4 regions of the Humidesulfovibrio idahonensis genome follow, and region 3 is predicted to be linked to each of the others. Evidence: predicted binding sites of a transcription regulator. Region 3 holds the regulator's gene; each other region holds the start of a gene.

Region 1 (3,524 bases), 160 kb from region 3:
ACACCTCCTATCTGCGCCGGGCCATACGCACCCTGTGGACCGTGCTGGAGCGCATGGACCTCATGTGGCTGCCGGTGGAGACGACCTGGCGGCTCAATGAGCGCCACTACGGCGCGCTGCAGGGGCTGAACAAGGCCGAGACCGCCCGCCAGTACAGCGAGGAGCAGGTGTTCCAGTGGCGCCGCAGCTTCGACGTGCCGCCGCCCCCCCTTGAGCTTTCCGACCCGCGCTACCCCGGCCGCGACCCGCGCTACGCCGGGCTCGCCCCGGCCGACCTGCCGCGCGCGGAGAGCCTCAAAATCACCATCGACCGCGTGATGCCCTACTGGCACCAGGTGCTTGCGCCGCAGATCAAGAGCGGGCAGCGGCTCATCGTGGCGGCTCACGGCAACTCATTGCGCGGGCTGGTGAAATACCTCGACGGCATGAGCGACGACGACGTGGCCGGGCTGAACATCCCCACCGGCGTGCCCCTGGTGTATACGCTGGACGAGAATCTCAAGTCCCTTGGCCGCCGTTACCTCGGCGACCCGGAAGCCGTGGCCGCCGCCGCCCGCGCCGTGGCCAATCAGGCCAAAGGCTAGCGTGCCGCGCCGTTCCCCCCGGCTTGCGCCTGTCGCCGGAGCCGCCGCCGCAGTTTCCGCTTCGCCCGTTTCTTCGGTGACCGCAGCGGCCGCCGCCTTGTCCTCCTGCGGCATCGCCGCGGCGGAGCATCTCGACATCCTGGCCTTCCGGCAGGAGCTGCTGGACTGGTTTGCGCGCAGCGCGCGCGACCTGCCCTGGCGGCGCACCCTCGACCCCTATCACGTCTGGCTCTCGGAGATCATGCTCCAGCAAACGCAGATGGAGCGGGGCGTGGCCTACTTCGAGCGTTTCATCGCGCGCTTTCCGGATGTGGCGGCCCTGGACGCTGCCGGCGAGGACGAGGTGCTCAAGCTCTGGGAGGGGCTGGGCTACTATTCCCGCGCCCGCAACCTGCGCCGCGCCGCGCGCCGGATCATGGAGGTTCACGGCGGGGCGTTCCCCAGCGACCCCGAGGCCATCCGCGCCTTGCCTGGCGTGGGGCCGTACACTGCCGGAGCCATCGCCAGCGTGGCCTTCAACGCGGCCTTGCCCGCCGTGGACGCCAACGTGCTGCGCGTGTTCGCCCGCGTGCTGAACATCGGCGAGCCCGTGAGCGTTCCGGCGGTGAGGCGGCGCATCGAGGCCGTGGCCGTGCAATTGCTCGACCCGCTGCACGCCCGCGAGTTCAATCAGGCGCTGATGGAGCTTGGCGCCCTGGTGTGCAAGCCGCGCAAGCCGGATTGTCCGTCGTGCCCTGTGGCGGCGCAGTGCCAAGCCCTGGCCTGCGGCACGGCGGAAGCCCGCCCGGTGCTGAAGCCGGGACCGGAGATCATCCGCGTGGACATGGCCTGCGGCGTGCTGGCCAGCCGTGGCCGCATCTTCATCCAAAAGCGCAGGCAGGGCGACGTGTGGCCCGGCTTGTGGGAGTTCCCCGGCGGGGTGATGGAGGAGGGCGAGACGCCGGAAGAGACCCTGGTGCGCGAGTACCAGGAGGAGACCGAGCTGGGCGTTCTGGCCGGCGGCAAGATCGGCGTGCTGCGCACCAGCTACACGCGCTACCGCATCACCCTGCACGGATTCTTCTGCCAGGCCGCGCCCGGCGTGGACCCGGAGACGCGCTTTTGCCTGAACGAGGCCGACGAGGCGCGCTTTGTGGCCCCGGGCGAGCTGAAGGACTACGCCTTCCCCTCGGGGCACTCGCGCCTGGTGGCCAAACTTCTGACAGACCTGCGCCTGAACGCCTTCCTCGCCGCTTCCCGATCGCTCTAACCAATCAATATTGCATCGTGATTTCTGGTAGGCACGGTCCATGCTTACCCGCTTCCGTGAACGTGTCGCGATCAATCTCCTGACAGGGCCTTTGCCCCACAGGAACCGGCACCGGAGGGAAGCAGATGTCCGGCAACAACAATATTTCCGATACGATCCGCATCCTGCAGGAGGCGGAGTCCGGCGGCGGGCTGAACGGCCTCGGCGCGGCAGGCGCTATTCCGCGCGCCGCGGGGGGCAAGGTCGATCCCAAAACCGTCGCCTTCCAGGCGCAGATGCGCATGGCCCAGCAGGCCATCAACATGAGCCTCGCCACCGACGAGCAGCCCGCCAACGCCATCGGCAGCATGGACACCGCCATGCTGAACGACAGCATGATGATGGACGCGTTGTCGACCATTGCCCGTTTGACCGGGCAGGGCCCGGGCGCGCTGCAAAAGCCGAACGCCGCGCAGAGCCCGGAGAAGGCCCTTACCCGCAACGCCTCGGCGCAGGGCCTCGGCTCCATCGCCGCCATGTTCGAATCGGGTGAGAAAGGCATCGCGGCGGTGGGGTTCGACCGCACCGGCGGCACAAGCTACGGCAAGTTCCAGATTTCCTCCCGCGCCGGAACCATGAACCGTTTCATCAGCTTTTTGGCCGAGCGCGACCCCGCCATGGCCGAGCGTCTGCGTCGTTCCGGTCCGGCCAACACCGGCTCGACCCAGGGCCGCATGCCCGCCGAATGGGCGCGCATCGCTGCGGAAACCCCGGAAAAGTTCGAGGCCCTGCAAACGGAGTTCATCAAAAAGGACCACTACCAGCCCGCGCGGGAAAAGATTCTGATGCAGACCGGCGTGGACATCGAAACCGCAAAGCCCGCCCTGCGCGAGGCGCTGTTCAGCACCGCCGTGCAGCACGGAGCCAGCGGCGCGGCCCGCATCTTCAACCAGGCCATCGACAAGTTTTTGGGCAAGGGCGGTGGACATGCGCCCGCCGTGGCCGAGGCGGTCAGCGGGGCCAAGGGCTTTGAGCAGGCCCTGGTGAGCGAGGTGTACAACAAGCGGCAGAACCAGTTCGGCGGCTCCACCGACGCCGTGCGCGCCAGCGTGCGCGGCAGGCTGCGGCAGGAGAAGGACATGGTCCTCGCCATGCTGGAGAAGCAAGGCATGAGCCGCATCGTGTAATCCCTGCGCACGTCCAAAATCCCACGACAGCATCAAGCGCGCTCCGGCGCGCTTTTTTGCGTTGGCCGCCGCCAATTCCCGGCGCGCCTTTTCCAGGTTAGCGGCCCTGGCGCTGGCGCATTCACCGGCAAGACGCCGGCGGACAGTATCCCTTGCCTCAGGTGTGCGCCTTCGGCGCGGATTCCGTTGGAGAGGATTGCTGCGGCGCGGGTTCGCTCAAGGCGGAGTCGGACAGGGGCGGGGCCTGCATGGCCTCGCGCGGGGTGACGCCGAATTCCCGCCGGAAGGCCGCTATGAAGGCCGAGGTCGAGGTGTAGCCGGAGTCCAGCGACACTTTCGTGACGCTGTCGCCCGCCTCCAGGCCGTCCAGAGACTTGAGCAGCCGAAGCCGCCTGCGCCACGAGCGGAAGGAAAGCCCGGTATCGTGCAGGAACAGCCGCGTCAGAGTTCGGCCGGAGAGCCCCGCGCTTTTGGCCAGCTCCGTCAACGTGCGCTGGTCGTCGGGCTGGGCCTCCAACTGCGCGC
Region 2 (3,524 bases), on a different contig from region 3:
CCTGCTTGTCCTGAATGGACATGATCATGCGGTTGAGCGCACGGGCCAGCAGGTCCGACTCCATGTCCCGGCTGTCGAGCCGGATGGGACGCAGGGTCTTCTCCTCGAACATGATGCGGATTTCCGCGGCAAGGCGGTGCAGCGGGCTGGTGATGACCCGGCTGACGAAGAAGATGACCAGGGCCACAAGGCCCATGCCCGAAATGGTGATGATGAGCATGACGTCCAGGTGGCGGAACTCCGCGGCGTCCGTCAGGCGGCTGCGGTCCACATAGGCGATGCCGCCGATGATCGTCGGCCCCTTGTCCGGGTTTTCCATGAAGCGCACCGGCGCATACACCAGAAAATGATTGGGGCTCAGCAGGTCCACGGATTCCGAGGGCAGGTCCACGTCGTTCACGCCGCCGCGTCCGGACTGCACGTCCACGATCATGCGCCAGTAGGATTCGTGCTTGGGAAGGGGACGGAAGGCCTTGTCGTAGTCCGGCAGGCCGTAATCGCCCGTCATGCCCAGGCGCGCCACCTCCACGGCAAGCTCGCGCTCCCCCTCCTCGTAGTTCTCGGACTGGAACAGGATCCAGCCCTGGTCGTCGAAGAAATAGCTGAAGCGCGTTTCGCTCGTGCGGGCAAAGGCATACAGCGGCGACTTGGGCGAGTTATATAAGGAAAGGATGTTGCGCAGGGAGCGCGCGTCGATGCCGAGGGAAAGATACCCGCGCAACGTGCCCAGCGCGTCCATGACCGGCGTGACCAGCCGGAACACCACGAAGGTCTGCGGCTCCATCTGGTTCGGCAATGAGGCCTGCGGGTACACGGCTTCCGTCATGTCCGAAAACGGCATGGCCCCGGCCTTGAGCCCGCGTATGCGCTGCGCCTGGGAGATGGGGCTGCCCTTGATGGCCGCGTACTGGTCGTGGCGGATTTCGACGATGCCGTTGTCGGATTGCACCAAAAGGACGCTATCGGCCGTGTTGACGCCGACAAAGGCCAGCTCCTTCACGGCGCCGGGATGATGCACGCCCCAACGTTCGATGGCGTGCTGCAGGTGTTCGCGGTCCGGGGTCTGCTTGGTCAGGTTCAAGAGCGAAAGGCGGTAGTATTCGAGAAGCGCCTCCACTTCCCGCGCCTGGGCCAGGTTCTGGACTTGCGCCGTGCGTTGCAGCGCCTGATTCAAATATCGCGTGGAAAACCAGTTGGTCACATACCCGGCCACCACGAGGATGAGCAGGATGGATGGGATGAGCGAGGCCAGAAGCTTCTTGCGCACGCTCCAGGAAGCCCAATAGTGGTTGGCCGCTTCGCTTTCCGCCTTGGCGCGATATGCTCCCCAAGCCATGGCACCCCCAATATGCTGTTCCGCAAGCCCGTTATTTCGCGCAGGATATGTGAAAGAAAGCGCAATCTGGCTGCGCGATTCGCGCAAGCCCAACTGCACGATTACAATAAACGCAATGATTCCGTCAAGTTTATTTCGTGTGGCACGGCGTTTGCTTTATCCTTTCGCGAAATCCGGAGGATCGAACCGGCCGAGTGGCGGGAAATCTTTCACAAAGCCGGATGTGTGGTTGGGGTTCGATAGATTTTGAACAAGCTTTAGGAGGATCCAATGAAAGCTCGTCTGTACAAGCTGTTCACCTGGTGCATGGTCCTCTGCCTGGCGATTCCAGAGTTCGCTCTGGCCGCTGGCGGAGGCAAGATCGAGAACATCGTCATCGTGGCGGACACGCGCAAGTTTACCGGCTGGGAAGCCTGGTGGACCAATCTCTACAACGAGAGCCACCTGTACTTCGCCCTGCTGACCATCGTGTTGATCCCGACGATCGGCGTGATCTTTGGCGTGTTTGCCGACTTCCTCATGGGCTTCATCGGCATCGACCTGAAGAGCCGCGACCTCGCGGACCACTAACCCAGGGCTAAAAGAGAGGAGAGTGCGATATGGAATGGTTGTACGTCCTCATGCCCATCGCGGGCGTGAAAATTTTCTGGCCCGGCCTCATCATCCTTGGCGTGGGCGTGGGCATCATCGGCGGATTCTTCGGCATGGGCGGCGCCTGGATGGTCACCCCCGGCCTTAACATCCTTGGCTTCCCCATGGCGTTCGCCATCGGCACCGACATTGCCCACATGGCGGGCAAGTCGCTCATTTCCACCATGCGGCACGGCAAGTTCGGCAACGTCGACTACAAGCTGGGCTTCATCATGCTCGTAGGAACCGTGGTGGGCTTCGAAATCGGGGCGCAAATGATCATGTGGCTAGAGCGGCTGGGCAACGTTGAAAAGGTTGTCCGCTACCTCTACATCATCCTTCTTGCCTTCATCGCCTGGATGGTCTTCCATGACATCAACGTGAAGAAGCGCAAGGAAGCCGAGATGCGCGCCGCCGGTCAGGACGCGAGCCAGGCCGTGGGCGTGCAGTGGCACAAGACCTTCCACGCCATCAAGATTCCGCCCATGATCCACTTCAACGAAGCCGGCATCTATTGCTCCGCTTGGCTGCCCATCTTCGTGAGCTTCCTCACAGGTTGGCTGGCCGGCATCCTGGGCATCGGCGGCGGTCTTATCCGCATGCCTTCGCTCATCTACATCGTCGGCTGCCCGACCCACGTGGCCGTCGGCACCGACCTCTTCGAAGTCGCCATCTCCGGCCTGTACGGCGCCGGCACCTACACCTACAAGGGCCGCACCGAACTCGTGGCCGCGGTCATCATGCTCATCGGCGCCTCCATGGGCGCTCAGGTTGGCGCTGTGGCCACCAAGTACATCAAGGGTTACGGCATCCGTTACGCCTTCGGCATCGCGGTCGTCGGCTGCATCCTCTCCATCATCACCAAGCTCATGGCCAAGGGCATGAATCTGCCCATTCTGGACGACGTCTCCACGGCCATCGTCCTGGTCACGGTTTCGAGCCTTTCGCTCTACATCCTGCTCAAGTTCATTGCCGGATGTAAGAAGGAAGTCGCGATGAAGGCGGCCAAGGGCTAGCAGGGAGTCAGCCTCCCCTGTGTTTGACAGAAACGCACTGAGATGAACTGAAGGAGACTCGCTATGACCCGTAAAAGCATGTGGCGCACCCTGCTCGTGGCCCTGCCCGTGGTGCTGCTCATGGGCTGCTCCGATCCCGGAAAGGTCGACCAGGGCCGCGTCATCAAGTTCGACAAGGAAGCCCGGACCATCACCATGATCCGCGACAAGGCCAACGATGCGCAGAACCCCGACTACACCTATCTGCCGCCGGTGACCTACACGCTGCCCACCAACCCGGCCGAGATGGGCCCCGAGCCCAAGGCCGGCGGCCGCATGAAGATCGACAACAAGAAGAACCAGATCACGATCTTCGACCCGGCCACGCAGAACTTCAAGACCATCGACTTCGTCATGGTCGACTTCAAGGAGAACATCGACAAGAACCATCCGCTCGTGTACGACAAGGAAGCGGACAAGGCCAAGAAGTTCCCCGTGATCGACAAAGAAAAGAAGACCATCACCATCTACTCCGGACGCCAGAAGACCCTGTCCGTCATCCA
Region 3 (3,524 bases):
TTGAGCTGCTGGAGATGTTCAACATCACCAAGCTGGCCAACCAGCCGGCCATGTTCCTCTCCGGCGGCGAGCGCCGGCGCCTGGAAATCGCCCGGGCGCTCATTTTGAATCCCAAGTTCATCCTCCTCGACGAGCCCTTTGCCGGCATCGATCCCATCGCTGTCATCGACATTCAGGAGATCATCTCCGTGCTCAAAAGAATGGGCATCGGTATCCTCATCTCCGACCACAATGTTCGTGAAACATTGAATATTTGCGACCGCGCCTATCTGGTGTACGAGGGCATGGTCATCCTTGACGGCAGCCCCACAGAAATCGTGCAGAGCAGCAAAGCCCGCAAACTCTACCTGGGCGAGTCCTTCAGTCTCTGATCCTTGGAAATCCTGTTTGAATCACGCCGGTTATAAGGGCCTTGCCCCATCCTGCCGTGCCGAACTTCAGTTTTGTGGATTTACACAAGAGCAGAAGGTTGGTACACTTTTTTCATGTCTTTCCCCCGCTCTGGAATTGTGCGTATATTTGCAGGGTTATCAGAAAAATCTTGCACAGGCCTTCTGCCTGTGGCACCCTGAACACGCAAAAGCCCGCATGGGGTAAGTAAAATTTCGGCGTCCTGTACGCCTGTTCCGATGGAGGCAGCAGTTATCGACTATGGGTCTTGAGCTTCGCCAACAACTCAAGCTGACGCAGCAGCTGGTCATGACGCCACAGCTGCAGCAGGCCATCAAGCTTTTGCAGCTCTCTCGGCTGGAGCTTGTGGAGACCATTCAGCAAGAGCTGATGGAAAATCCGTTTTTGGAGGAGCTTGATCCGGATGTGGTTGATACCGCGCCCTCCACAGATACTCTAGACGATTACGAGCATGCCCACACCGACTCTGAAAGCCGCGCCGAGGAAGACCTCATGCGCACGGCGGACTGGGAAAACTACCTGGGCGAATTTTCGAGCGTCACCAAGCAGGCCATGGGCCGCGACCTCGAAGTGCCGGAGGAGGGCCTCTCCTTCGAAGCCCGCCTGACCTCAAAGCCCAATCTGGACGGCCACCTCTCGTGGCAGATGCGCTTGTCGAACTTCTCCGACCGTGACCTCTCCATCGGCGAAATCATCATCGGCAACCTCGATTCGCGCGGGTATCTTCAGGCCACGGCCGAGGAGATCTGCGAGCAGCTGCCCGGTGTGCAGCCCGCCGATGTCGAAACGGTCATCCGGCGCATCCAGCGGCTCGATCCTGTTGGCGTGGCCGCGCGCAGCGTGCAGGAATGCCTGCTGGTGCAGATCGAAGTCCTGAAGTACGACCGCGACCCCATCCTGGTTTCCCTGGTGCGCGACCACCTGGAGGACCTGGAGAAGCATCGCTACAAGCCCCTCACCAAGAAGTTCCGCATCAGCATGGAGGACCTGAAGGAGTATCTGGACGTCATCCAGACCCTTGAGCCCATGCCCGGCGCGCATTTCTCCTCCAACGACCCACAGTTCGTGAGCCCGGACGTCTTCGTCTACAAGCACGGCCAGGACTTTGTCATCGTGCTCAACGAAGACGGCTTCCCCAGGCTGCAGCTCAACAGTTTTTATGTGGATAATTTGAAGGCCAAGACCTCGACGGAAAAGGATTATTTTCAAGACAAGGTGCGCAGCGCGGAGTGGCTGATGAAGAGCCTTTACCAGCGGCAGCGGACCTTGTACAAGGTGATGGAGAGCATCGTTCGGTTTCAGCGCGACTTTTTCGAGTTTGGCGTCACCAAGCTCAAACCGCTGATCCTGAAAGAGGTTGCGGAGGACATCGGCATGCACGAGTCCACGGTGAGCCGCATCACCACGAGCAAGTATGTCGCAACGCCGCACGGCATTTATGAGCTGAAGTTCTTTTTCAACAGCGCCCTAGACCTTGACGACGGCACCCAGGTCGGTTCCGAATCCGTCAAGGCGCTCATTAAACAACTGATAAACGAGGAGAACCCCAAAAGACCACTCAGCGATGAACAGATAGGCGAGATCCTCAAGCAGAAATTGGAGGTGAACATCGCGCGGCGCACGGTAGCCAAATACCGCACCGCGATGAACATCGAATCCTCCTCCAAGCGCAAGCAGGTCTTCTAAACAGGCGTCGCCCGCCATCAAGCATCACGGAGGTATTGCATGAACATTTCTTTCGCCTTCAAGAATTTCGAGCCCTCTGACCACTTGAAGGAATATGCCTCTTCCCGCTTTGAGAAGATGGGCAAGTTCATTGGCGATACCGTTGAGACGGAGCTGCAGATCAGCCTTTCCGTGGAGAAGTTCCGCCACAAGGCCGATGTTGTCCTGCTCTCGGACAACCTGCACATCTCCGCCTACGAAGAATCCGAGGACATGTACTCCACCATCGACCAGGTGCTGGACAAGCTGGAGGCGCAGCTGAAGCGCATGCGCGAGCGCCACAAGGAGCGCCGCCGCGGCGGCACTCCCCGGGCAGCCCGCATGGATGTCATCAGCTTTAGCGAAGAGCCCGGCGGCCGCACTCCGACCATCAAGGAGACGGACAACTTCGAGCCCAAGCCCATGAGCGTCGATGAAGCGGCCATGCAGCTTGAGAGCAGGAAGTTCGAGTTTCTCGTGTTCCGCAATGCGGACACCTCACGCGTCAATGTGCTTTACCGCACCAAGAACGGAGACTTCGGTCTCATCGACCCTGGAAACTAACGATGCGCCTTGACGAGTACCTTGACCGGGATCTGGTGCTGCCCGAGCTTGCCTCGACCACCAAGCCCGATGTGTTGCGGGAGATGACGGGCGCCATTGCGGCCCGCCATCCCCATTTGGACGCCGAACTCGCCCTCTCGGTCCTGCTGGACCGGGAGGGTCTCGGCACCACGGGCATTGGCGACGGGGTGGCCATTCCCCACGGCAAACTGCCCGCGCTTGAGAACATCATCGTGCTCGTGGCGCGCAGCAAAATGGGCGTGGACTTCGAAGCGCTGGACTTCAAGCCCTGCAACATCTTTTTCCTCGTGCTCGCCCCGGAGCAGATGACTGGAATACACCTGCGCATACTGGCGCACATTTCGCGCCTCATCAAAGACGAATCCTTCCGCAAGGACTTCTTCGACGCGCCTGACCGCGACGCGCTGTTCAAGCTCCTGCAATCCTATTAAAGGACAGGCTCGTGGCGCAGGCTCCTCAGGAATCGCTCTCCGTCGTGGTCGTTACCGGGCTTTCTGGCTCCGGTAAAAGTACCGCGCTCAATGTCTTTGAGGACTTGGGCTACTTCTGCGTCGATGGTTTGCCGGCCTCCATGCTGCCCAAGCTGGCCTCGCTGTTCTTGGGCAAAGATTCCAAACACCGGGGCTTGGCCCTGGGCATGGACCTGCGCCAGCATGATTTTTTGGAGCAGTGGAACGACGCCGTTCAGGAGCTTTCGGCCAAGGGCGTTTTTGTGCGCGTGCTTTTCGTGGAGGCCAAGTCGGCCGTCATCATGCGCCGCTATGCCACCACGCGCCGGCCGCACCCGCTGGAAAGCGGCGAGCTTGGCCTTGAGCAGGCCTTGG
Region 4 (3,524 bases), 620 kb from region 3:
CGGACTATCTGCAAGGGGAAGGCGACGAGCGGCGCGAGGTGCGCCTGGGCGGGTATCACAAATTTCTGCTGGCGAACCAGAACATCCTTTCGCCGACGGCCTTGTTCCGGCGCGTGCTGTGGGACCGGGGCGCGCGCTACCGTGCGGACACGCTGTACGAGGACTGGGACTTCTGGATCCAGCTGGCGCTCAAGCGGGCGCGCTTCGCCCATGTGGCCCAGCCGCTCTACCTGTACCGTGTGCACGAGGGCAGCTTCTCCGCCATGGCCCGGCAGGACGACGCCCTGTCCAAGGCGCGGCTGGTGCTGGAGAACGCCGGCTTCTTCCCCTCGTGGACGCAGGCCTGGGCGCGGGATGTGCTGCGCCGCGACCCCTGCACCGACCCCATGCCCCGCGGCATCATCCCCATTTTGCCGGACCACGCCACCAGACGTTTGCCGCTCGAACCCATCGTCATCTGACCGGTTTGGCCTGACGGACTGGCCGGGCGGACTGGCCGGGCGGACTGGCCCCGGCAGGTTTGGCCCGGCAGACTTGGCGCAATCACCTGACTCCACGTCCGCACTGTGGGAGCGCTTGGCAACGGAAATCCCCCAGGATCATTCCCGTCTTCCGCCACACCGCGACGTTGCCCCACCACGCCGCAGCGTGCGCCCTCTTGTCGATAGTTGTCTTCGTGCGCCGCAGCGGCTTGACAAGATGCCGAAAGAGGTCGATCGTTCAGGCAAGTTGACCAAGTGGTCAAAGAGGTGCTGATGGACAATCGCCGCGCCTTACTCAACGCCGCCAAGAGCCTTGTCGCCGCAAAGGGCGTCAAGGCCGCCACCATCGCCGCCATCGCCGCCAAGGCGGGCGTGGCCAAGGGGCTGCTCTTCTATTACTTCGAGAACAAGGAAAGCGTCATCCGGGCCGTGGCCCAGGAGCTGGACGCCGCCTATACCTCCGCCTTGCGGGCCTTGCCCAAGACCGACACCGCCCTTGCGAGCCTGCACGCGCTTTTCGACCACCATTTCGCCTTCCTCGACCAGAACCCGGAAGGGGCGCAGTTCCTGTATCAAAGCGCCTCGGCCAGGCAGGGGCATGGAGCCGTCGGGTTCTACGAGCACCTCTACGCCGACATTCTGGAGGTGCTGGAAAAGGGCGCGGCGAGCGGCGAATTTCAAATCCGCGACACCGAGGAGCTGGCCTACATGATCCTCGGTTCGCTGCATGGCGTCGGGCGGCTCAAGCTCTTTGAGTTCAAGCGCGACTACGACGGCGCCAAGCATCTGGCCGCGTTCTACGACAAGATTTTGCTGGCGCGCGAGCCATGAAGCATGGAATGACGACGCCCCGCTGTGGGACGGCAAAAACCCGGTGGACGACGGTTGCCGCCTGCTGGCTATATCGGGCGCAAGCCCGTGGAGGCGATAATGAGCCTTGCTGATTTGGGCGCCATTGCCGGCGCATTGGCTGTGTTGGGTCTCATCGCGTTGTTCATGTACAAGCAGTGCATCAAGCACTAACAACCCCCGAAAGCCCCTGGCGAAGACATTCGCCGGGGGCTTTTCCCTTTCTGTCCGCCTGGCCGCAGCAGGCCGCGCCGCGCCGTCGGGCCGATTCCGTGTGGTGGGTCTGTGAAGCGCTGCCGGGCCGCTCGGCTTCCGCCCTGGTGCGCCATCTGGTCGCTCGGCTTGCTTCGCAGGTGGCATCGCTCTGGGCGTTTCAGAAGGTCGGAGCGCTGCCGTCTTGTGTGCCGTTCCGGAGACGCTTCTCTCGTCGCGCAGCCAGGCGGGGCGCGTGGAGCGGCAGCTCTCGGAAATGCTTCGCGATCACTGGAACGCAACTTGCTTAAGCCCTGGGCAATATCGGTCCGCAGCGGTGCTGCGCAGCGCCGAACGCACAAGCAAGGAGCCTGCGATGTACAGGGAACAAGCGTCGAGTCCCGGAGATATCATCAAATTTGCCGTGCACATGTTGGCCCATGGCGAGCCGGAAGACTTCAACATGCAGTACCGCCAGCGGCAGTTCAACAAGGTCGCCTCGGGCATTGGCGACGACTGCGTGGTCATGGACTTTTCTTACGAGGAGCGCCAAGCCTTCTACGCGTACGTGTACAATCGCGTTGTGGGCAAAGTTCCTGTTGATTATCTGGAGTTTGGCGTTGCCGGGGGAGAAAGTTTCCGCGCTTGGCTGGGCTTAAGCAAGCAGGCCGAGTCGCGCTTTTACGGCTTTGATTCCTTTGAGGGGCTGCCGGAAAATTGGCAGGAGGATGCGCCCAAGGGCGCCTACAGCACGGGCGGGCAGGTGCCGCAGGTGGACGACAGCCGCGCCGCCTTCATCAAGGGCTTGTTCCAGCAGACTGTGGACGCCTTCAGCCTCGGCTTTGTGCCGCGCAACCGGCTGGTGCTGCACATGGACGCGGACCTGTATTCGTCCTCGCTCTATGTGCTCATGATGATGAACCGGCACATCCGGCCGGGCACCATCATCCTGTTCGACGAGTTCACCGCGCGCGGGTTCACCGATGAGTACGCGGCCCTTGAGGACTTTTGCCTGGCCTGTGGACGCAGCTACAAAATCCGGGCGCGCCGCCGCGATTTCGTGAAGCTGGTGGTGGAGATAACGGCCTAGGGACGCCGCCGGTCGTCAGCATACGTGAAGTGGGCCGGCAAGGCCGGGCTAGCCTTTGCAAGGCCGCTTTCGGCGCTGTGGAACGCTGGACGCCGCACCGCTCATAGGGTGGCCTGCCGCTGGCTTGGCCCGCCGCCACAACAGGTCGCTGCGAAAAGACGCAAGAAGCCAAGCTCCGCACCGCAGAGCGCGGGCCGGTTTCGCGCCTGCTCTGGTTCGCGGGGGGAGCGTTTCGGCTTGCCTTGGAAATGGGGGGAAGTGGCGCAAATGGCGGAGGGGGAGTCGGTCGAATCAACAACGCAATATGCTAAAATTAAAAGGAAATACCTAACGCAAACTGTCGTGCTGTACGGAAAGTTGTACAGGCATCACAAGGTCTTCCGCTCTCCGAGGAGGGGCAATACACACCTTGACTTGGTAAGGGAAGCCGAAACTAATCTTCTCCATTGGGAGTTGCCACCACACTCCGAGGCGTTCTCACCTCCTTCTCTCTGCCAACCATCCAAGACCGTTCCCACGGAGGGCAGCTGGCTCTCAGCCTCTTGTCTGGGGAGGGGGGATCCCGTACCCTCCCCCCGGCTGTGGACCTAGCGATACCACTATCTATAGATGTCGTCGGTGTACCTCTCTAATATTTCTGTACTTTTGGCGTGGGATACCAACAATGGGTGAGTTGATCCGGACTGATGTTTGGGAACATTAGGGTAGTGTCTGGCATGCACAAGACTCATCACGTATGGACTTTTCAGATTTGTCCCGAAAGTCAGACGCGCAACTCCGACGGACATGAATTCTCACTTCGAGTGGGACCGTTATGCTTCGACTTGTCTTCACCCAGCAAGCGTCAGATCGAGATGTGTTGTGCCTCAAAGGCGTCATCATTGATATCGGCCCATTAGACAATCCGTACA

The links. The regulator sigma-54, encoded in region 3, starts transcription at its own class of promoters, with help from an activator protein. The targets are predictions, from matches to a motif close to CTGGCACGGNNNNTGCTT.
Region 1: ACYQ4W_RS06625 (VgrG-related protein) is a predicted target of sigma-54. The motif match lies at 1,862-1,879, and genes of this name have one in related genera.
Region 2: ACYQ4W_RS10280 (DVU0150 family protein) is a predicted target of sigma-54. The motif match lies at 1,476-1,493, and genes of this name have one in related genera.
Region 4: ACYQ4W_RS02990 (TylF/MycF/NovP-related O-methyltransferase) is a predicted target of sigma-54. The motif match lies at 1,815-1,832, and genes of this name have one in related genera.

The regions. Positions count from the first base shown of each region.
Region 1 covers NZ_BAAHYE010000002.1:1,339,880-1,343,403, reverse strand. Annotated here, with positions in the region: gene gpmA (2,3-diphosphoglycerate-dependent phosphoglycerate mutase) at 1-584, shown strand, start outside; gene mutY (A/G-specific adenine glycosylase) at 586-1,833, shown strand; gene ACYQ4W_RS06625 (VgrG-related protein) at 1,959-2,999, shown strand; gene ACYQ4W_RS06620 (AraC family transcriptional regulator) at 3,157-3,524, opposite strand, start outside.
Region 2 covers NZ_BAAHYE010000003.1:873,964-877,487, forward strand. Annotated here, with positions in the region: gene ACYQ4W_RS10275 (sigma 54-interacting transcriptional regulator) at 1-1,336, opposite strand, end outside; gene ACYQ4W_RS10280 (DVU0150 family protein) at 1,607-1,906, shown strand; gene ACYQ4W_RS10285 (sulfite exporter TauE/SafE family protein) at 1,936-2,982, shown strand; gene ACYQ4W_RS10290 (DUF4881 domain-containing protein) at 3,046-3,524, shown strand, end outside.
Region 3 covers NZ_BAAHYE010000002.1:1,184,403-1,187,926, reverse strand. Annotated here, with positions in the region: gene lptB (LPS export ABC transporter ATP-binding protein) at 1-371, shown strand, start outside; gene rpoN (RNA polymerase factor sigma-54) at 652-2,097, shown strand; gene hpf (ribosome hibernation-promoting factor, HPF/YfiA family) at 2,137-2,679, shown strand; gene ACYQ4W_RS05815 (PTS sugar transporter subunit IIA) at 2,682-3,131, shown strand; gene rapZ (RNase adapter RapZ) at 3,143-3,524, shown strand, end outside.
Region 4 covers NZ_BAAHYE010000002.1:569,335-572,858, forward strand. Annotated here, with positions in the region: gene ACYQ4W_RS02980 (glycosyltransferase family 2 protein) at 1-461, shown strand, start outside; gene ACYQ4W_RS02985 (TetR/AcrR family transcriptional regulator) at 756-1,313, shown strand; gene ACYQ4W_RS02990 (TylF/MycF/NovP-related O-methyltransferase) at 1,900-2,613, shown strand.